3 regions of the Streptomyces sp. NPDC048650 genome follow, and region 1 is predicted to be linked to each of the others. Evidence: predicted binding sites of a transcription regulator. Region 1 holds the regulator's gene; each other region holds the start of a gene.
The links. The regulator HrcA, encoded in region 1, represses chaperone genes, less so after heat shock. The targets are predictions, from matches to a motif close to TTNGCACTCNGNNNNNCNGAGTGCNAA.
Positions count from the first base shown of each region.

Region 1 (6,595 bases):
CCGCCCCTCCACGTAGATGCGCCCGGCGCGGGCGACCCGGGCGCGGGCGCCGGGCACGGCGAGCGAGCCGGACGCGGTACGGGCCGGACCGGCCGGCGCCGGGCCGCTCTGCGGGCGGACGAGGGTGACGACGCGGCCCTCCAGGAGGAAGCCGCGCGGCGCCATCGGGAAGACCCGGTGCTTGCCGAAGCGGTCCTCCAGGGTGACCACCGGGCCCTCGGCCGACTTCTCGCAGCGGATCACGGCGCCGCAGAAGCCGGTGGTGACCTCTTCGACGACGAGGTCGGGATCGGCCGGTACTTCGGGGGCCGGGCGCTGCTTCTTCCAGGGCGGGGTGAGGTCGGGGCCGTACTGCTTGCTGCGCATGGGTCCGGTTCTCTCGTGGCGTCGGTAGTGGGGCGGGTGGTCAGGGGGACGGCGGCGTGCCGAAGCGAACGGTGAGGGCGTCGCGCTGCGCCCGTACGAAGGCCGCGTCCACGGTGGCGCCGTGCCCCGGTACGTACACCGCCTCCTCGCCGCCGAGGGACAGCAGGCGGTCCAGGGCCGCCGGCCACTGCTGGGGCATCGCGTCCAGTCCGGCGCTCGGCTCGCCGGACTCCTCGACCAGGTCGCCGCAGAAGACGATCTCGCGGGCGCCGCCCCGGCCCGGTACGAGGACGGCCAGATCGTGGGCGGTGTGCCCGGGGCCGACATTGGCGAGCAGGACCTGCCGGTCGCCGAGGTCGACGGTCAGTTCGCCGTGCACGTGATGGTGCGGGCCGACCAGGAGGTCGGCGGCCTCCGCGGCGGCCTCCCGGCCGACGCCGTGCCGTACCGCGTCCCGCCGCAGCTCGTCCCCCTCGCGCCGCAGCAGATCGGCGAGTCCCGCGGCGCCGAACACCTCGACGCCGGAGAAGGCGGCGGTGCCCAGCACATGATCGAAATGCGGGTGGGTGAGCGCGACATGCGTCACTTCCCGGCCCAGCACGCCGCGGATGGCGCGGCGCAGATCGGCGCCGTCGCGCAGGGTCGCGCCGGTGTCGACGATCATCACCCCGGTCGATCCGGCGATCACGCCGACGGTCTCGTCCCAGCCCGGCATCCGGCGTCGGGCGACTCCGTCACCGAGCCGTTCCCACCCGGCCTCTTCCCAAGCACTGTGCATACCGAGACGCTAGCTCCCTCGCGATAGCGTTGCCCGGCAGACCGGCCAGAACGGTCGATCACAGTCATCGGACGGCCGTTCATCGCGGCCGCCCTTGCCGGAGCTGTGCTACCCGGCCGTACACTGGGCTTCCGGGTCTGGCACTCGGCCCGCGTGAGTGCCAGGAGTGACGAGACGGCGACGCAGCAGGACTGGAGGTGCGCACCATGCTCAGTGAACGCAGGCTCGAAGTACTGCGTGCCATCGTCCAGGACTATGTCGGGACGGAGGAGCCGGTCGGCTCCAAGGCCCTCACCGAGCGCCACCAGCTGGGCGTCTCCCCGGCCACGGTCCGCAACGACATGGCGGCCCTGGAGGACGAGGGGTTCATCGCGCAGCCGCACACCAGCGCCGGGCGGATCCCCACGGACAAGGGCTACCGCCTCTTCGTCGACAAGCTGGCCGGCGTCAAGCCGCTGTCCTCCCCGGAGCGGCGGGCCATCCAGAACTTCCTCGACGGCGCCGTCGACCTCGATGACGTCGTCGGCCGCACGGTCCGGCTGCTGGCGCAGCTCACCCGCCAGGTGGCGGTCGTGCAGTACCCGTCGCTGACCCGTTCCACGGTCCGCCATGTCGAGCTGCTGTCGCTGGCCCCGGCCCGGCTGATGCTCGTACTGATCACGGACACCGGGCGCGTCGAGCAGCGGCTGATCGACTGCCCGGCGCCGTTCGGTGAGACGTCGCTGGCGGATCTGCGGGCGCGGCTCAACAGCCGGGTCGTGGGGCGCCGGTTCGCGGATGTGCCGAAGTTGGTGCAGGATCTCCCGGAGTCCTTCGAGCAGGACGACCGCGGCACGGTCTCGACAGTGCTGTCGGTACTGCTGGAAACTCTGGTGGAGGAGACCGAAGAGCGGTTGATGATCGGCGGCACCGCCAATCTCACGCGCTTCGGGCACGATTTCCCCCTGACCATCCGGCCGGTGCTGGAGGCCCTCGAGGAGCATGTGGTGATGCTCAAGCTGCTCGGAGAGGCCAAGGACTCGGGCATGACCGTACGTATCGGGCATGAGAATGCTCATGAAGGCCTGGCGTCCACATCGGTCGTCACGGTCGGCTACGGTTCGGGCGACGAGGCAGTCGCCAAACTCGGCGTGGTCGGACCGACCCGCATGGACTACCCCGGAACGATGGGAGCGGTACGCGCAGTGGCACGTTACGTCGGACAAATCCTCGCGGAGTCGTAAAAGTGGCCACGGACTACTACTCGGTCCTCGGCGTCAGCCGTGACGCCTCGCAGGACCAGATCAAGAAGGCCTTCCGCCGGCTGGCGCGCGAGCTGCACCCGGACGTGAACCCGGACCCGAAGACCCAGGAGCGGTTCAAGGAGATCAACGCCGCTTACGAGGTGCTGTCGGACCCGCAGAAGAAGCAGGTCTACGACCTCGGCGGCGACCCCCTCTCGCAGGCGGGCGGCGGCGGTGGCGCGGGCGGCTTCGGCGGCGCGGGCTTCGGCAACTTCTCCGACATCATGGACGCGTTCTTCGGCACCGCCTCGCAGCGCGGGCCGCGTTCGCGCACCCGCCGCGGCCAGGACGCCATGATCCGGCTCGACATCGAGCTGGGCGAAGCGGCCTTCGGCACGACCAAGGACATCCAGGTCGACACAGCCGTGGTCTGCACGACCTGCAGCGGTGAGGGTGCGGCGCCCGGCACCTCCGCCCAGACCTGCGACATGTGCCGCGGCCGCGGTGAGGTCTCCCAGGTCACCCGGTCCTTCCTCGGCCAGGTCATGACGTCGCGGCCGTGCCCGCAGTGCCAGGGCTTCGGCACGGTCGTGCCGACGCCGTGCCACGAGTGCGCGGGCGACGGCCGCATCCGCTCCCGCCGCACCCTGACCGTCAAGATCCCGGCCGGTGTCGACAACGGCACCCGGATCCAGCTGGCGGGCGAGGGCGAGGTGGGCCCCGGCGGCGGCCCGGCCGGTGACCTCTACGTCGAGATCCACGAGGTGGCGCACTCGGTCTTCCAGCGGCGCGGCGACGATCTGCACTGCACGGTCACCATCCCGATGACGGCGGCGGCGCTGGGCACGAAATGCCCGCTGGAGACCCTCGACGGAGTCGAGGAGATCGATGTCCGGCCCGGCACGCAGTCCGGCCAGTCGATCCCGCTGCACCAGCGCGGTGTGACGCATCTGCGCGGTGGCGGCCGCGGCGACCTGATCGTCCACGTCGAGGTGCAGACCCCCTCCAAGCTCGACCCCGAGCAGGAGGAGCTGCTGCGGCGGCTGTCCAAGCTGCGCGGCGAGGAGCGGCCCACCGGGCAGTTTCAGCCGGGACAGCAGGGGCTGTTCTCGCGGTTGAAGGACGCGTTCAACGGGCGGTAGACGCCCGGGAGCCGCAGCGGGTGACACCCGCTGCGTGCTCCGGCCCCGGTTCGGGGCGTGGCGGTGGGCGTGACACGATGTGGTCATGCCCACCGCGCTGACCGATCTCTGCCGCTACCCGATCGTGCAGGCCCCGATGGCGGGCGGCGCCGCCCGCCCGGAGCTCGCCGCCGCCGTCAGTGAGGCCGGCGGCCTCGGCTTCCTCGCCGCCGGTTACAAAACCGCCGACGGCATGTACCAGGAGATCAAACAGCTGCGCGGGCTGACCGGCCGCCCCTTCGGCGTCAACCTCTTCATGCCGCAGCCCAGCCTCGCCGATGCGGCCCCCGTCGAGGTCTACCGCGAGCAACTCGCGGGCGAAGCGACCTGGTACGAGAGCCCGATCGCCGAACTCGACCCCTACGGCGGCGCCGACGACGGCTACGAAGCCAAGCTGGCCATCCTGCGCGAGGACCCGGTCCCGGTCGTCTCCTTCGCCTTCGGCTGCCCCTCCCGCGCCGTGTTCGACGGCTTCGCCGAGGTCGGTACGTACACCATCGTGACGGTCACCACCGCGGCCGAGGCGCAGGCCGCGCAGTGGTCGGGCGCGGACGCGGTCTGCGTCCAGGGCATAGAGGCGGGCGGCCACCAGAGCACCCACCGCGACGACCCACAGGCCGACGGGACCGGCGCCGGCGTCGGGCTCCTCTCCCTGCTGGCCCAGGTCCACGAGGCCGTGCAGATCCCGATCATCGCCGCGGGCGGACTGATGCGTGGCTCGCAGATCGCCGCCGTACTGGCCGTGGGTGCCTCGATGGCGCAGCTCGGCACGGCCTTCCTGGTCACGCCGGAGTCGGGCGCCAACACCCTGCACAAGCAGGCCATGACCAACCCGCTGTTCACCCGCACCGAGCTGACCCGGGCGTTCTCCGGGCGTCCGGCCCGCGGCCTGGTCAACCGTTTCCTGCGCGAGCACGGCCCGTACGCCCCGGCCGCCTACCCCGCCGTCCACCACCTCACCTCCGGGCTGCGCAAGGCCGCGGCGAAGGCGGGCGACGCGCAGGGTATGGCGCTGTGGGCCGGACAGGGCCACCGGATGGCGCGCGAGCTGCCGGCCGGGCAGCTGGTGGAGGTGCTGTCGGCCGAACTCGACGTCGCACGCTCCGCGTTGAACCTCCCCGCAGGCGGTAGCGCGTCATGACCGCCCCCGTCTTCCTCGTCGACTCGATGGCGGACGTACGGGCCGGCGGCTCGCTGACCCTGGACGGCCCCGAGGGCCGGCACGCGGTGTCGGTGCGGCGGCTGCGGGTGGGCGAGGACATCGTGCTGACGGACGGCGCCGGCTCCGGCGCCGAGGGCACGGTCGCCGCGGTCGAGGGCAAGGACCGGCTGACCGTCACGGTGACGGACGTCCGCACCGAGGCCCCTCCGACGCCCACCCTCACCGTCGTCCAGGCGCTGCCCAAGGGCGACCGGGGCGAACTGGCCGTCGAGACGATGACCGAGACCGGCGTGGACGCCGTCGTGCCCTGGCAGGCGGCGCGCTGCATCACCCAGTGGAAGGGCGAGCGGGCCGCCAAGTCGCTGGCCAAGTGGCGCGCCACGGCCCGCGAAGCCGGCAAGCAGTCGCGCCGGCTCACCTTTCCCCGGGTCGCCGACCCGCTGACGACCCAGCAGGTGGCCGCCCTCCTCGCGGACGCCGCCTTCGCCGCCGTCCTCCACGAGGAGGGCAGCGCCCCCCTGGCCACCGCCGAACTCCCCACCGAGGGTTCGATCGTGCTCGTCGTCGGCCCCGAAGGCGGCGTGTCCCCCGAGGAGTTGGCGGCCTTCGCCGAGGCCGGTGCGCGGCCCTACCGCCTCGGTGCGACCGTGCTGCGCACCTCCACCGCCGGTACGGCCGCGACGGCGCTGCTGCTGGGTCGTACCGGACGCTGGAGCTGACCGCTCGCCCCGGGCCGCCGCTCCGGCGGTGGCCATCGGCTCGGTGACGGTGCCGGCGCCACGTCGTCGCTACCGGGTGGGTCCCGCCGGCCCCCTCACGGACAGCGCCGGGGCGCGCGGATTCAGGGGTGCACGCGGGCCACCGACCCTGCTGTCGCGACGAGTTCGGGCAGCGCGCCGGTGAACGTCGGCAGCAGTTGCAGACAGACGGCCCATGCCTCGACGTTCGCGGCCAGATGCTCCCGGGTGAGGGCCTCGGCGCGCGCCCGCACCGGCTCCCAGGCCGGGGCGCCGGCCTTCTCGCGGGCATACCGGCGCAGACAGCCGAGGGCCGCCGACGCGGGCGCCCCGTGGGTCAGGAGGTCGTCCGGGGCGAGCTTCCCGCACCGCAGCGCCCGGCCGATCCAGTCCGCTCCGTACTCGGGAACGGCAGCCAGGGCCGCCACCAGCAGTTCACGGGGGCAGTCCGGACGGTCCACCAGGGCCTCCGGAAGGCCGTCCGGGAGGGTGCCGGCGCCGAGTGCCGCCACGAGCGCGGGCCAGGGCGGCTCCATGCCCTCGGCGAGGAGGCGGTGCACCCGCTCCGCGGGGGTGCCGGCCGCATGGGCCAGAAAGGCCAGCAGCCGCTCCGGGGACTCTTCCTCGGCCAGCCGGGCCCGCAGCCGCGCCGGCCCGTCCGGGGCGTCGAGCAGCTGCTCGGTGTGCCGCCGCAGCAGCGCCGGGAGCCGGTCCATGGCCAGGACCTCCCGGACGGCGTCCGGGCCGCCGCGCTCCCACACGGCGGTCAGCAGCCGGAGCCGGGCGGCCGGCACATGGAGCCGCAGCCGACCGACGATCGTGCGGGCCACGCCGGTGTCGCCGGACTCCAGGCCGGCTGTCAGGCGGTCGCGGTGGTGGCTGACGCTGGTCTCCTCCAGGACGGCCAGCAGCTCGTCCGCTACGGGGCGGGTGCCGCCGCCGCGCAGCCGCCCGGCGAGCAGCCGCTCGCGCTCGCCCCGGGGGAGATCGGCGCAACGGAACAGCTGGGCGTCCACCGCCGGTTCGTCGAGATCGAGGAGGTGGGCCAGCTTCTCCTCGCACAGCTCGTCCGTGGCGGCCATCGCCACCTGCGCGGACAGGCCGTGCGCGGCGACGACGGCGTCGCGGACCGCCGGGGTGGGGTTGCC
Region 1 covers NZ_JBICVM010000003.1:463,953-470,547, forward strand. Annotated here, with positions in the region: gene ACGFML_RS11350 (DUF3097 domain-containing protein) at 1-366, opposite strand, end outside; gene ACGFML_RS11355 (MBL fold metallo-hydrolase) at 407-1,144, opposite strand; gene hrcA (heat-inducible transcriptional repressor HrcA) at 1,351-2,367, shown strand; gene dnaJ (molecular chaperone DnaJ) at 2,370-3,509, shown strand; gene ACGFML_RS11370 (nitronate monooxygenase) at 3,595-4,689, shown strand; gene ACGFML_RS11375 (16S rRNA (uracil(1498)-N(3))-methyltransferase) at 4,686-5,429, shown strand; gene ACGFML_RS11380 (hypothetical protein) at 5,552-6,595, opposite strand, start outside.

Region 2 (6,595 bases), on a different contig from region 1:
TCGAGCACCTTGGCGGCGTGGACCAGAGCGGAGCCACCACCGGAGACGATGCCCTCCTCGACCGCGGCGCGGGTCGCGGAGATGGCGTCCTCCAGACGGTGCTTCTTCTCCTTGAGCTCGACCTCGGTGGCCGCACCCACGCGGATGACGCAGACGCCACCGGCGAGCTTGGCGAGGCGCTCCTGGAGCTTCTCGCGGTCCCAGTCCGAGTCGGTGGACTCGATCTCGGCCTTGATCTGGTTGACGCGGCCGACGACATCGTCGTGGTTGCCGCCGCCGTCGACGATCGTGGTGTCGTCCTTGGTGACGGTCACGCGGCGGGCGGTGCCCAGCACGTCCAGACCGGCCTGGTCGAGCTTGAGGCCGACCTCCTCGGCGATGACGGTGGCACCGGTGAGGGTGGCCATGTCGCCGAGCATCGCCTTGCGGCGGTCACCGAAGCCGGGGGCCTTGACGGCCACGGCGTTGAAGGTGCCACGGATCTTGTTGACGACCAGGGTCGACAGGGCCTCGCCCTCGACGTCCTCGGCGATGATCAGCAGCGGCTTGGAGCCACCGGCCTGGATGACCTTCTCCAGCAGCGGGAGCAGGTCCTGGATCGAGCCGATCTTGCCCTGGTGGATGAGGATGTACGGGTCCTCCAGGACGGCCTCCATCCGCTCCTGGTCGGTGACCATGTACGGCGAGAGGTAGCCCTTGTCGAAGGCCATGCCCTCGGTGAAGTCCAGCTCCAGACCGAAGGTGTTGGACTCCTCGACGGTGATGACACCGTCCTTGCCGACCTTGTCCATCGCCTCGGCGATGAGCTCGCCGACCTGCGTGTCCTGCGCGGACAGGCCGGCCACGGCGGCGATGTCGGCCTTGTCGTCGATCGGACGGGCGGTGGCGAGGAGGTCCTCGGACACGGCCTTGACCGCGGCGTCGATGCCCTTCTTCAGGGCGGCCGGGGAGGCACCCGCGGCGACGTTGCGCAGGCCCTCGCGGACCAGTGCCTGGGCCAGCACGGTGGCGGTGGTGGTGCCGTCACCCGCGATGTCGTTGGTCTTGGTCGCCACCTCCTTCACGAGCTGGGCGCCCAGGTTCTCGTACGGGTCCTCGACCTCGACCTCGCGCGCGATGGTGACACCGTCGTTGGTGATGGTCGGGGCGCCGAACTTCTTGTCGATGACGACGTTGCGGCCGCGGGGGCCGATCGTCACCTTGACCGTGTCGGCAAGCTTGTTGACGCCGCGCTCAAGGGCGCGACGGGCGTCCTCGTCGAACTTCAGGATCTTCGCCATGAGTTGCTTCAAGTCCTCTCGTTGCGATCGTCGGCCTCGCCGCCGTGACCGCTGTCGCTCATACGAACTGCGCCCCTGCCCCGGTTGTTTAGACGCGGGAACCAGGGGCGCAGATCAAGGCAGAACTGGGTGAATTACTTCTCGACGATCGCGAGAACGTCGCGAGCCGAGAGAACGAGGTACTCCTCGTTGTTGTACTTCACCTCGGTGCCGCCGTACTTGCTGTAGAGCACGACGTCGCCGACGGTGACGTCGAGCGGAAGACGGTTGCCGTCCTCGAAGCGGCCCGGGCCCACGGCCAGGACGACGCCCTCCTGGGGCTTCTCCTTGGCAGTGTCCGGAATGACCAGGCCCGAAGCCGTGGTCTGCTCGGCGTCGAGCGGCTGGACCACAATGCGGTCCTCGAGCGGCTTGATGGCAACCTTGGAGCTGGCGGTCGTCACGATCCGACCTCCCCCTTCGGAGATCTCACGGGGTTAACTGTCTGAGGTGGCGACCAGGTGGATCCGTCGTCGCGGGTGCCGGACCTGCCCGTCGCGCTGAGTTGGCACTCACCGGTGGAGAGTGCCAACGCCGAGACTATGACGCGGTTAGCACTCGGTCAAGCGGAGTGCCAATCGAGGCTTCGGCCTGTCGCCCGTGCGGACCCACCGATCACCACAGAGAGGCGGAATCCGGACACACCCCTCGCATCGCCCGCAACCAGACCACTCGCCACCCCGTCTCCCTCCCCGACTGCCGAGCCACCCCCGGGCCCTTGCCACCAGGGCCCGGGGTTCCCTTACTACCGATGTACGCGCCGATGGCGCACCGACCGATGGCGGAGGACGCGCGTGCACGGACCGACCAGCGATTCCCGGGCTGCCCGGAGGAGGCGGGAGAGCGACGCCGAGCGCACGATGACGTTCGCCGCCCTCGACCAGGCCCCGGACCGCCGCCGGACCGAGGCCCGGCTGCTCGCCCTCGTCGTCCTGATCACCGTCTTCGGCTACACCTACACGGGCCTGTCGATGACCGGCCGACTGCCCGGCAACCTGGCCGGATTCACCGCCGTCGTCTTCTCCATGGCGTGGCTTCCGCACCTGGTACTGCGCCGCTACGCGGCCCGCGCCGATCCGCTGATCCTGCCGCTGGCGACGCTGCTGACCGGCCTCGGCCTGGTGCTGCTCAGCCGCCTGGACCTCACCTACGCCGCCCATCCCCGGCTGATGATGCCGCAGGCCGCGCCCGGGCAGCTGGTGTGGACGGGGATCGGGGTGGCGGTCTGCCTGGGCGTGCTGGTGATGCTGCGCGACCACCGGCGCCTGCAGAGGTACATCTACCTCACGATGGCGCTCGGGCTGGTGATGCTGATGGCGCCGGCGTTCTTCCCCGGCGACACCTTCGGCGCCAAACGCTGGATCTTCCTCGGCCCTCTGTCCCTCCAGCCCGGCGAGTTCGTCAAGATCGTGATCGCGGTCTTCTTCGCCGGCTACCTGACCGTCAACCGGGACGTGCTGGCGCTGACCGGCCGGCGCGTCCTGGGCGTCCCGCTGCCGCCGGGCCGTCAGCTCGCGCCGATCTTCACCATCTGGGTCGTCAGTCTCCTGGTGCTGGTCTTCGAGCGGGACCTCGGTACGTCGCTGATCTTCTTCGGCGTCTTCGTGATCATGCTGTACGTGGCGACCGAGCGCACCAGCTGGGTGCTGTGCGGCCTGCTGATGGCCGCGGTGGGCGCGGTGACGGTCGGCTCCGTCGAGCCGCACGTCCACGGCCGGGTCACCGCCTGGCTGGACCCGATGGCCGCGTTCACCCCGGAAGGCAGGAAGGCCGGCCTGTCGATGCAGCTGGGAGACGCCCTCTTCAGCTTCGGGTCCGGTGGGATCACCGGCACGGGGCTGGGCCAGGGCCGCCCCGAGCTGGTGGGCTTCGCCGGCAACAGCGACTTCATCCTCACCACCGTCGGCGAGGAGCTGGGGCTGGCGGGGGTGATGGCGGTGGTGATGCTGTACGTGCTGCTGGCCCAGCGCGGCCTGCGGATAGGTCTGGCCTCCCGCGACCCGTTCGGCAAGCTGCTGGCGGTCGGGCTCTCCAGCGCGCTGATCCTCCAGGTCTTCATCGTCTCCGGCGGCGTCACCGGCCTGATCCCGCTCACCGGCAAGGCACTGCCGTTCCTGGCCAAGGGCGGCTCGTCACTCGTCGCGAACTGGGTGATGGTCGCGCTGCTGCTGCGGATCAGCGACACCGCCCAGCGCCGCCGCGAGCCGGTGGGCCCCCGGCCGCGGACCTAGGGGTCGCAGGCCGGCAGGCCACGGGGCCGGCGGGCCCGGCCGTGACGCCCCGCCGGCTCGCCGGCCCGCTCAGACGTAGTCCTCCAACTGCCCGACGGCGAAACCCTGTTGGTCGGCCGTGCGCAGCGCCCCGAGCGCCGCGTGGACCATCGCGGCGGACCGGTCACGGCCGGCGCCGGGGCGGAGCAGGACGATGTCGCCGGGGTGCAGCCGGCGATCCCGGGCGCGGTAGGCCATCCGGCCGGGGAACGCCTCCTCGTTCCACAGCGGTACGACCTTGACGCCGCAGTCGGCCGCGATGCGCAGCGTCGCCGCGCTGTAGGCGCCGAGCGGCGGCCGGAAGAGCCGCGGCCCGGTGGCGCGGCGCCGCGCGTGCTGCGGCCCGCAGATCTCCGCGCGCTGGACGGCCGGGGACAGTCGCGGCAGGGCGCGACGCGACGCGGGGAAGACGCGGTAGGGCACGTCGAGTGCGCGCATCATCCGGACGAACTTCGGGTCCTTGGCGTCCGTGTCGCCGACCGTCAGGAACACCACCCGGGCGCGGGTCGGCACCCGGGAGATCACCGCGGGCGGGCCCGCGCCGCCGCCGCGGGAGAGCTGCGGCTCGGTGGTCAGGAACGGCTTGAAGGTCGGCGACCGCGGGGGGCTGAGGGGCACCCCCGGCAGCCGGTAGCGCCGGGCGGCCGCCACCTGACGTGCGTGCGCCCGTTCCAGCATGCGCGCCTGGGAGCGCAGCGCGCCCGCGTCGGGAGCGACGAGGACCGGCCCGGCCGGCAGGTTGTCCAGCAGGTCCTCGCCGCGTACCGTCCCGCAGCCGGCGGCCAGCAGTCCGAGTACGGAGAGGGCGGCCAGGCCCCGAGCCCCGGCGGCGGGTCCCGTGTCCGCCGCCGCGCCCTCACCCCGTACCCGAACAGATCGGAAAAATCTGACAATCTGCATAACATGGATCTTGGCAGCGGGTCACCGGCTCGCCACGGCGACACAACCCGCCACGCCGAACCGGTCAGCCGACTGGCCCACAATGGGGCAGGTGACCGATCTCGACACCTTCTCCGCGCTGCTCGCCCCCGAGGGACAGGAACTCCTGGCCGCCCTGCGCGACCACGATCCGGCCGACGATCTGGCGGCCGTGACCCGGCTGCGCCGTACCCACCCCGCGCCGCTGGTGTCCGCCGCGCTCGGTCAGGCCCGGCTGCGGCAGCGCGCGGCGGCGAAGTTCGGGGCGGACGCCCGGCGGATGTACTTCACCCCGAACGGTGTCGAGCAGTCCACCCGCGCCACCGTCGCCACCCACCGCGCCGCCCGACTCGCCGCGCTGGGCGTCCGCACCCTGGCCGACCTCTGCTGCGGGATCGGCGGCGACGCCATCGCGCTGGCCCGCGCCGGCGTCTCGGTCCTCGCGGTCGATCACGACCCGCTGGCCTGCGCAGCGGCCCGGGCGAACGCCGAGGCGCTGGGGCTGGCGGACCTGATCGAGGTGCGCTGCGCGGAGGTGACGGAGGTGGACACGGCCGGGTACGACGCGGTCTTCGTCGACCCGGCGCGGCGGGCGGGGCGCGGCGGCCCGGCCAGGGGCGCGGGGCGCATCTTCGACCCGGAGGCGTATTCACCGCCACTGTCGTGGGCCGTCGAGGCGGCCCGCACGGCACCCTGCGCGGCGCTGAAGATCGCGCCCGGGGTGCCGCACGAGGCGCTGCCCGCGGACGCCGAGACGGAGTGGATCTCCGACGGGGGCGAGGTGAAGGAGGCCGTGCTGTGGTTCGGCGGGCCCACGGACCACACCGCCGCCGTCGTCCCCGGTGGCCGCCGCGCGACCCTGCTCCCGGGCGGCGCCGCGCTGCTCGGCGCCGGGCTGCCCGATCCCGAGCCGGGGCCGGTCGGCGGCTGGCTGTACGAACCGGACGGCGCCGTCATCCGGGCGCATCTGGTGGCCGATGTCGCCCAGCGGATCGACGGGCGACTGATCGACCCGACGATCGCGTACGTCACGGCGGACCGGCTGACCTCGACGCCGTACGCGACCGCCTACGAGATCACCGATGTGCTGCCCTTCAACGTCAAGAAGCTGCGGGCGCTGCTGCGCGAGCGCGAGGTCGGCATCGCAGTGATCAAGAAGCGCGGCTCGGCGGTCTCACCGGAGGAGCTGCGCAAGAAGCTGAAGCTCGGCGGCGGCCCGCACTCCTGCACGATCTTTCTGACCCGGGTCGCGGGCGCGCCCACGATGCTGCTGGGGCAGCCGGCCGCCGCGGCGTGAGCGCGGGCGCTCACGCCAGGTCGGTGAGGTCCTCGGCGTAGATCTGGGAGAGCGGCTGCGGCCCGACGTACTGCTGGCAGGTGCACTGTCCGGCCTCGTACTGCACCGGCCGGTGGTCCTCGTCCCAGACCACCGCCACCTCGACCCGCTCATGGCACTTGCCGCGCTTGTCGTGCTTGGCGAGGTGGTGGGTGCAGCCGCACACCGGCTGCGGCGGCTGCCGCGCGGCGGCCAGCTCCTGGCGTTCCAGGCGGGCGGACTCCAGCCGCTCCATCCTGCGCTCGTGCCGGGTGCGCAGCGCCGTGCGGGCGGCGTCCACGGCCTTCGCGAAGCCGCCCGCCATGAAGAAGATGAAGACCCACCAGAACCAGTCCACAGCCTGCCCCTCCCGCCCACGGACATTGCGCCGCAGCCAGGGTAGGACGTTCCGGCGGCCCGCGGTCAGGGCTCTTCGGGAGTTGCGCACCTCCTGAGCACCCGGCCCGGGAGGACGTGCCTCAGGAGTAGAGGTTCTGCTTGCTCAGCTCGTGCACATGATCGTGGTCGTGGCCGTGGGAGTGCTCCGCGCCGGGGACGTGCGGTTCGGTGACCGGCAGGGAGGAGTCCGCGGACAGGCTCCAGTCGGAGGCGGGCCGGTTGCGGGCCACCATCTCGGCACCCAGCGCCGCCACCATCGCACCGTTGTCGGTGCACAGCTTGGGTCGCGGCACCCGCAGCGTGATCCCGGCGTCCGCACAGCGCTGCTCGGCCAGCGCCCGCAGCCGGGAGTTGGCCGCGACCCCGCCGCCGAT
Region 2 covers NZ_JBICVM010000007.1:213,679-220,273, reverse strand. Annotated here, with positions in the region: gene groL (chaperonin GroEL) at 1-1,280, opposite strand, end outside; gene groES (co-chaperone GroES) at 1,415-1,723, opposite strand; gene ACGFML_RS21570 (FtsW/RodA/SpoVE family cell cycle protein) at 2,180-3,550, shown strand; gene ACGFML_RS21565 (polysaccharide deacetylase family protein) at 3,620-4,489, opposite strand; gene ACGFML_RS21560 (methyltransferase domain-containing protein) at 4,572-5,804, shown strand; gene ACGFML_RS21555 (hypothetical protein) at 5,815-6,180, opposite strand; gene tsaD (tRNA (adenosine(37)-N6)-threonylcarbamoyltransferase complex transferase subunit TsaD) at 6,302-6,595, opposite strand, start outside.
Region 2: a site for HrcA is predicted at 1,871-1,897, ahead of groES (co-chaperone GroES). Genes of this name have one in related genera too.

Region 3 (6,595 bases), on a different contig from region 1:
CTGGACGAAGCCGGCCAGCTGGGGCCAGTGGAGGTTGAGCAGCGGCCGGGCGACCAGCTCCGTGACGCGACCGCCCTGGCCGGCGCCGGCCCCTTCGCCGCCCGCTTCCAGGGGGCGGTCGTACATCGCCTTGACGAAGTCGATGTCGGGGTCCGTCAGCAGCGGGCCGAGGATCCCGGAGACAAAGGTGGCCGAGAATTCCCGCAGGTCGGCGTCGATGAAGCAGATGATGTCGCCGGTGGTGGCGAGCAGGGAGCGCCACAGGACCTCGCCCTTGCCGGGGAGGGCGGGAAGCCGGGGCAGCACGCTGTCGCGGTGGACGACGCGGGCGCCCGCCGCCGCCGCGACCTCGGCCGTCCGGTCGGTGGACCCCGAGTCCAGCACCACCAGCTCGTCGACCAGCGGGACGGAGTCGGTCATCAGATCCCGGCGGATGGCTGTGACGATCGCGCCGACCGTCGCCTCCTCGTCAAGGGCGGGCAGCACTACGCTGACCGTGCGGCCGGTCTGGCGCTTCGCCTCCAGCAGTCGCCCCAGCGGACGGTCCGCCGCGGACCAGGAGCGGCTGCTGAGCCAGCGCTCCACCTCTTCCAGCACGTCTACGACTCCTCGGTGGCCGCCGGATCAGCGACCCGCTGTGATCCATCTCGCGGTTCGGACGACTATCTCAACCGTCAGTGCCTTCGGTTACAGTCTTGAACAACGCGGATGACCGTCGCATGCCGGGGTCACCGCCACAAACGCCTGGGTTTCGATCCAGCGCCATACCGCTCATCCAGAGGGGCAGAGGGATACGGCCCGTTGAAGCCCCGGCAACCCTCCAGCCGGTCTTGCCGCCAGGACGCTGACGTCCCGCGCGCGAGGCTCCCGGCTAGGGAAGGTGCCAAATCCGTCTCGTGACGAGATGCGTCGCGAGGAAGATGAGGAGAAAGGGCCTCGCCTCCATGGCTGTGCAAGTCACCGAAACCGCCGTAAACGCCTCCACCGTCGCTCTGGGACCGGCCGTCGGGCTCTCCTGCCGCGAGTGCGGGCAGCGTTTCGATCTCGGCCCGATCTTCGCGTGCCAGGAATGTTTCGGGCCGATCGAAGTGGCGTACGAACTGCCGAGCGGCGACCCCGAGGCGCTGAGGAAGCGGATCGAGGCCGGTCCGAACAACATCTGGCGCTACGCCCCGCTGCTGCCCGTCCCCGCCGACGTCGCCGACAAGCCGAACCTCAACCCCGGCTTCACCAAGCTGGTCAAGGCCGACCGGCTCGCCGCCGAGCTGGGCGTCACCGGCGGCCTGTACGTCAAGGACGACTCCGGCAACCCGACGCACTCCTTCAAGGACCGGGTCGTGGCGATCGCCGTCGAGGCCGCCCGCGCCTTCGGCTTCACCACGCTCTCCTGCTCCTCCACCGGCAACCTCGCGGGCGCCGTCGGCGCCGCGGCCCGCCGCGCCGGATTCAAGTCCTGCGTCTTCATCCCGCACGACCTGGAGGCCGGCAAGGTCGTCATGGCCGCGGTCTACGGCGGCGACCTGGTCGGCATCGAGGGCAACTACGACGACGTCAACCGCTTCTGCTCCGAGCTCATCGGCGACCCGCTCGGCGAGGGCTGGGGCTTTGTGAACGTCAACCTGCGCCCCTACTACGGCGAGGGTTCCAAGACGCTGTCGTACGAGATCTGCGAGCAGCTGGGTTGGCAGCTGCCGGACCAGATCGTGATCCCGGTGGCCTCGGGCTCGCAGCTCACGAAGATCGACAAGGGGCTCAAGGAGCTGATCGCCCTCGGCCTGGTCGAGGACAAGCCGTACAAGATCTTCGGCGCCCAGGCGGAGGGCTGCTCGCCGGTCTCCACCGCCTTCAAGGCCGGGCACGACGTCGTCCGCCCGCAGAAGCCGAACACCATCGCCAAGTCGCTGGCCATCGGCAACCCGGCCGACGGGCCGTATGTGCTGGACATCGCGCGCCGTACGGGCGGTGCGGTGGAGGATGTCAACGACGAGCAGGTCGTCGACGCCATCAAGCTGCTGGCACGGACGGAAGGGATCTTCGCGGAGACCGCGGGTGGCGTGACCGTCGGCGTCACCAAGAAGCTCATCGAGGACGGCCTGCTCGACCCGGCCCTGACCACCGTCGTCCTCAACACGGGTGACGGCCTCAAGACCCTGGACGCCGTCGCCACCGGGCCCACGGCCACCATCCGGCCCGACCTGGACGCGTTCCGCGCCGCCGGCCTGGCCGGCTGAGCCCCGGTCCGTACCTTCGAACCCGTATCCCGCAGTCGCTGGAAGGCAGAACCCATGAGCGTCAAGGTCCGCATCCCCACCATCCTCCGCACGTACACCGAGGGCCAGGCCGAGGTCGCCGCCGAGGGCGCGACCCTCGCCGAGGTGATCTCCGACCTGGAGAAGAACCACACCGGCATCGCGGCCCGTGTGCTGGACGACGCGGGCAAGCTGCGCCGGTTCGTGAACGTCTACGTCAACGACGACGACGTCCGCTTCGAGCAGGGCCTGGAGACGCCCACTCCGGAGGGCGCGGGCATCTCCATCATTCCCGCGGTGGCCGGCGGTTGCTGAACGGCTGACCACCGGGCGCTGTTTTGCGCCATATCTCGTCGTGCATGACTGGAATTGCCCCATCCGCCCAAAAGCGGATGGGGCAATTCCATGTTGCGAAAGGCGATACCATTGGCGTGATCGCCGCCGTACGAGCCCTCGTACAACCCCCGTACGACCCTCGTACCGCTCTGCGCGCGTGCCCAACGCATATGTGATCGCCCCGAGTTGTGCCCAAACTGTGTGCAGCAATTGTCGGATACGCGAACTATGCCCGGCCCGACTTGCCCCGCCGTAATGGGACTTCGCCGCATAATTACCGGTTCTCCAGCGCCAGAATTCTCGTCCGATTGACCTGTTGCGCTGGGCATCTGTGCAGATACATTCAGCGGCGGTCGACGCGTTCCGGCGCACACCCCACAAGCCTTTCGCGGGGTGAGGTCTGACCCGGGTCCGCGGAGTGCGGTCCTGCGCAAGGGCCAGTAATAGGGGAGTTAGGCATGGCTCAGGGCACCGTCAAGTGGTTCAACGCGGAGAAGGGGTACGGCTTCATCGCGGTCGACGGTGGTGCGGATGTATTCGTCCACTACAGCGCGATTCAGATGGACGGCTACCGCACCCTTGAGGAAGGTCAGCGGGTCGAGTTCGAGATCTCGCAGGGCCAGAAGGGGCCGCAGGCGGACATGGTCCGGGTGGCCGGCTGAGGCGCCGACCGACTGCAGCGTCGTGAAGGTCCGCACCCCTGAAGGGGTGCGGACCTTCTGACGTGCCGGGCCCCGTCCCCGCCCGGGCGGGCCACCCCGTGGAGGCTCCTGCCGGAGCCGCTTGCGCCCGCCCGTCGCCCGACCACCGCCCCGGAGGGAGGCTCCTGCCGGAGCCGCTTGCACTCTCGGGGGTCGAGTGCTAATCATTGGCGTTAGCACTCTCCGGTTGAGAGTGATAACCAAGGATCGGGTCGGCGAGGTCCGCGGGCCGGGTGGGGCAAGGAACCACACGGCAAGCAGACCGTCCGTCGCGGGCGCCAGCGCGGTCCGGAGCAATCCACCCCGATGTCCGGGAGGACCACTTCACATGGCCAAGATCATCGCGTTCGACGAGGAGGCACGGCGCGGTCTCGAGCGCGGGATGAACCAGCTCGCCGACGCCGTCAAGGTCACCCTCGGCCCCAAGGGCCGCAACGTCGTCCTCGAGAAGAAGTGGGGCGCCCCCACGATCACCAACGATGGTGTGTCCATCGCCAAGGAGATCGAGCTCGAGGACCCGTACGAGAAGATCGGCGCCGAGCTGGTCAAGGAGGTCGCGAAGAAGACGGACGACGTCGCCGGTGACGGCACGACGACCGCGACCGTCCTGGCCCAGGCTCTGGTCCGCGAGGGCCTGCGCAACGTCGCCGCGGGTGCCAACCCGATGGCGCTGAAGCGCGGCATCGAGCGCGCCGTCGAGGCTGTCTCCGCCGCCCTGCTGGAGCAGGCGAAGGACGTGGAGACCAAGGAGCAGATCGCCTCCACCGCCTCCATCTCCGCCGCCGACACCCAGATCGGCGAGCTCATCGCCGAGGCGATGGACAAGGTCGGCAAGGAAGGCGTCATCACCGTCGAGGAGTCCCAGACCTTCGGTCTGGAGCTGGAGCTCACCGAGGGTATGCGCTTCGACAAGGGCTACATCTCGGCGTACTTCGCCACCGACATGGAGCGTATGGAGGCGTCGCTCGACGACCCGTACATCCTGATCGTCAACTCGAAGATCGGCAACGTGAAGGACCTCCTTCCGCTGCTCGAGAAGGTCATGCAGTCCGGCAAGCCGCTGCTGATCATCGCCGAGGACGTCGAGGGCGAGGCCCTGTCGACCCTGGTCGTCAACAAGATCCGTGGCACCTTCAAGTCCGTTGCCGTCAAGGCCCCGGGCTTCGGTGACCGCCGCAAGGCCATGCTCGGCGACATCGCCATCCTCACCGGTGGCACCGTTGTCTCCGAGGAGGTCGGCCTCAAGCTCGAGAACGCCGGTCTCGACCTGCTCGGCCGCGCCCGCAAGGTCGTCATCACCAAGGACGAGACGACGATCGTCGACGGCTCCGGTGACAGCGACCAGGTCCAGGGCCGCGTCAACCAGATCCGCGCCGAGATCGAGAACTCGGACAGCGACTACGACCGCGAGAAGCTGCAGGAGCGCCTGGCGAAGCTCGCCGGCGGTGTTGCGGTCATCAAGGCCGGTGCCGCGACCGAGGTCGAGCTCAAGGAGCGCAAGCACCGCATCGAGGACGCCGTTCGCAACGCGAAGGCGGCCGTCGAGGAGGGCATCGTCGCCGGTGGTGGCGTGGCCCTGCTGCAGGCCTCCGCGGTGTTCGAGAAGCTGGAGCTCGAGGGTGACGAGGCGACCGGCGCCAACGCCGTGAAGCTCGCCCTGGAGGCCCCGCTCAAGCAGATCGCCGTCAACGGTGGTCTCGAGGGTGGCGTCGTCGTGGAGAAGGTGCGCAACCTGGCCGTCGGCCACGGTCTGAACGCCGCCACCGGCGAGTACGTCGACATGATCGCCGAGGGCATCCTCGACCCGGCGAAGGTGACCCGCTCTGCGCTGCAGAACGCCGCCTCCATCGCCGCGCTGTTCCTCACCACCGAGGCCGTCATCGCCGACAAGCCGGAGAAGGCGGGCGCTGCCCCGGCCGGCGGCGGCATGCCGGGCGGTGACATGGACTTCTGATCCTTCGGATCAGACTGCCGGTCCTCCCGGATCGCAGGTCCACACGTTCGTCGGGGCGGCACCCTTCTCCCAAGGGTGCCGCCCCGGCGGCGTTTCGGGGCGGGGTCCGCCGGGGCGGCCTGTGCCCCGAGGTGAGTCCGCTCATCGGCGTCGTTGGGGCGTCCCCGGGTGCGTCCGCCCGTCGGTCACGCGCTCAGCCGGCGTCCCCCCGGGCTCCCGAGGCGTCGGCGCCGGCGCCCTTCACCATCGCCGCGGACGCCGCGAGGTTCTTCCTGACCCGGTCCTCGCCCGCCTGGTCCCCGACCTCCTGGAACTCCCGCAACGCCGCGCGGTAGGTCTCCGCGGCCGCGTCCACCCGGCCGGTCTGGATGAGGGCGCCGGCGAGGTTGTTGAGGGTGCGGGCCCGGCCGTGCCGGTTTCCGGACGTGGCGAATTCGGCGACGGCCTTTTCGTATACGGCTACGGATTCCTCCGCCAGGCCCGCCGCCATCAAAGCGCTGCCGAGATTGGACAGGACGGAACCCTGCCGCGGGTGGTGCTCCGGCAGGTCGACGGTTGCCTGCCGTCCCAGATCGATGGCTTCGGTGAGATCGCCCTCGTATTGCGACCGCTCATAGCGAATGCGCAGGGCGCTGCTCAGGCTGGCCAGCGCCGCCGCTCGCTGGGAAAGGCCGGGCGGCATCCGGACGACCGCCTCACGGCCCCAGGCGATCGCTTCGTCGAGGTCGTCCCAGTCACCGGTGACTTCGGCCCTGGTGTGCAGGGCGCTGATCAGATTGGGGATGGTCGCGCTCAGTTCGGGGCGGCTGTCCTGCGGCGGCTGCGCGGCATGGGCGGAATGCGCTTCCTTGAAACAGGAAATGGCGGAGTCCAGCTCGGTCAGGGACGCGGTGAGCTGAAAGCGCACCATACGGATCAGGCCGAGGTTGGAAAGGATCGTGATGCGCAGCGGGCCGGGGGGAGTGGCGGAAAGGACCTTGCTCAGGGTGTCGATGGCGTCGTCGACCTGCTCGAGGCTGGAGCGGAAACCGTGTGGTGATTCCAGGATTTCGGCTGCGTGCAATGCGGTGGCGGTATCGATCTCGTGGCCGGCGGCTCCGGTCACTTCGGCTCCGGTCGTTCTGTCGCCGGTCATGATTCCGCCCCCTCTGCAGAGTTGTTGCGTTGATCGAGTACCGCGGTGATCCAGATACGTGCCAGGCCCTCGTCGTAGAACTCGATCGTCTCGCCGGCCCGCTCGACGCGGATGACGACGCGGGCGTCCCGTTGCTGCGGCACGGCGGGTGAGGGTGGGGCGGCCGGTTCGGCGGGCGGGTGGACGTGCAGGCCGCCGTTGATCGAACCGGCCTGTACGG
Region 3 covers NZ_JBICVM010000001.1:153,362-159,956, forward strand. Annotated here, with positions in the region: gene ACGFML_RS00800 (glucosyl-3-phosphoglycerate synthase) at 1-597, opposite strand, end outside; SAM riboswitch class I at 769-927, shown strand; gene thrC (threonine synthase) at 945-2,231, shown strand; gene ACGFML_RS00810 (MoaD/ThiS family protein) at 2,286-2,564, shown strand; gene ACGFML_RS00815 (cold-shock protein) at 3,044-3,247, shown strand; gene groL (chaperonin GroEL) at 3,615-5,240, shown strand; gene ACGFML_RS00825 (tetratricopeptide repeat protein) at 5,434-6,375, opposite strand; gene ACGFML_RS00830 (hypothetical protein) at 6,372-6,595, opposite strand, start outside.
Region 3: a site for HrcA is predicted at 3,424-3,450, ahead of groL (chaperonin GroEL). Genes of this name have one in related genera too.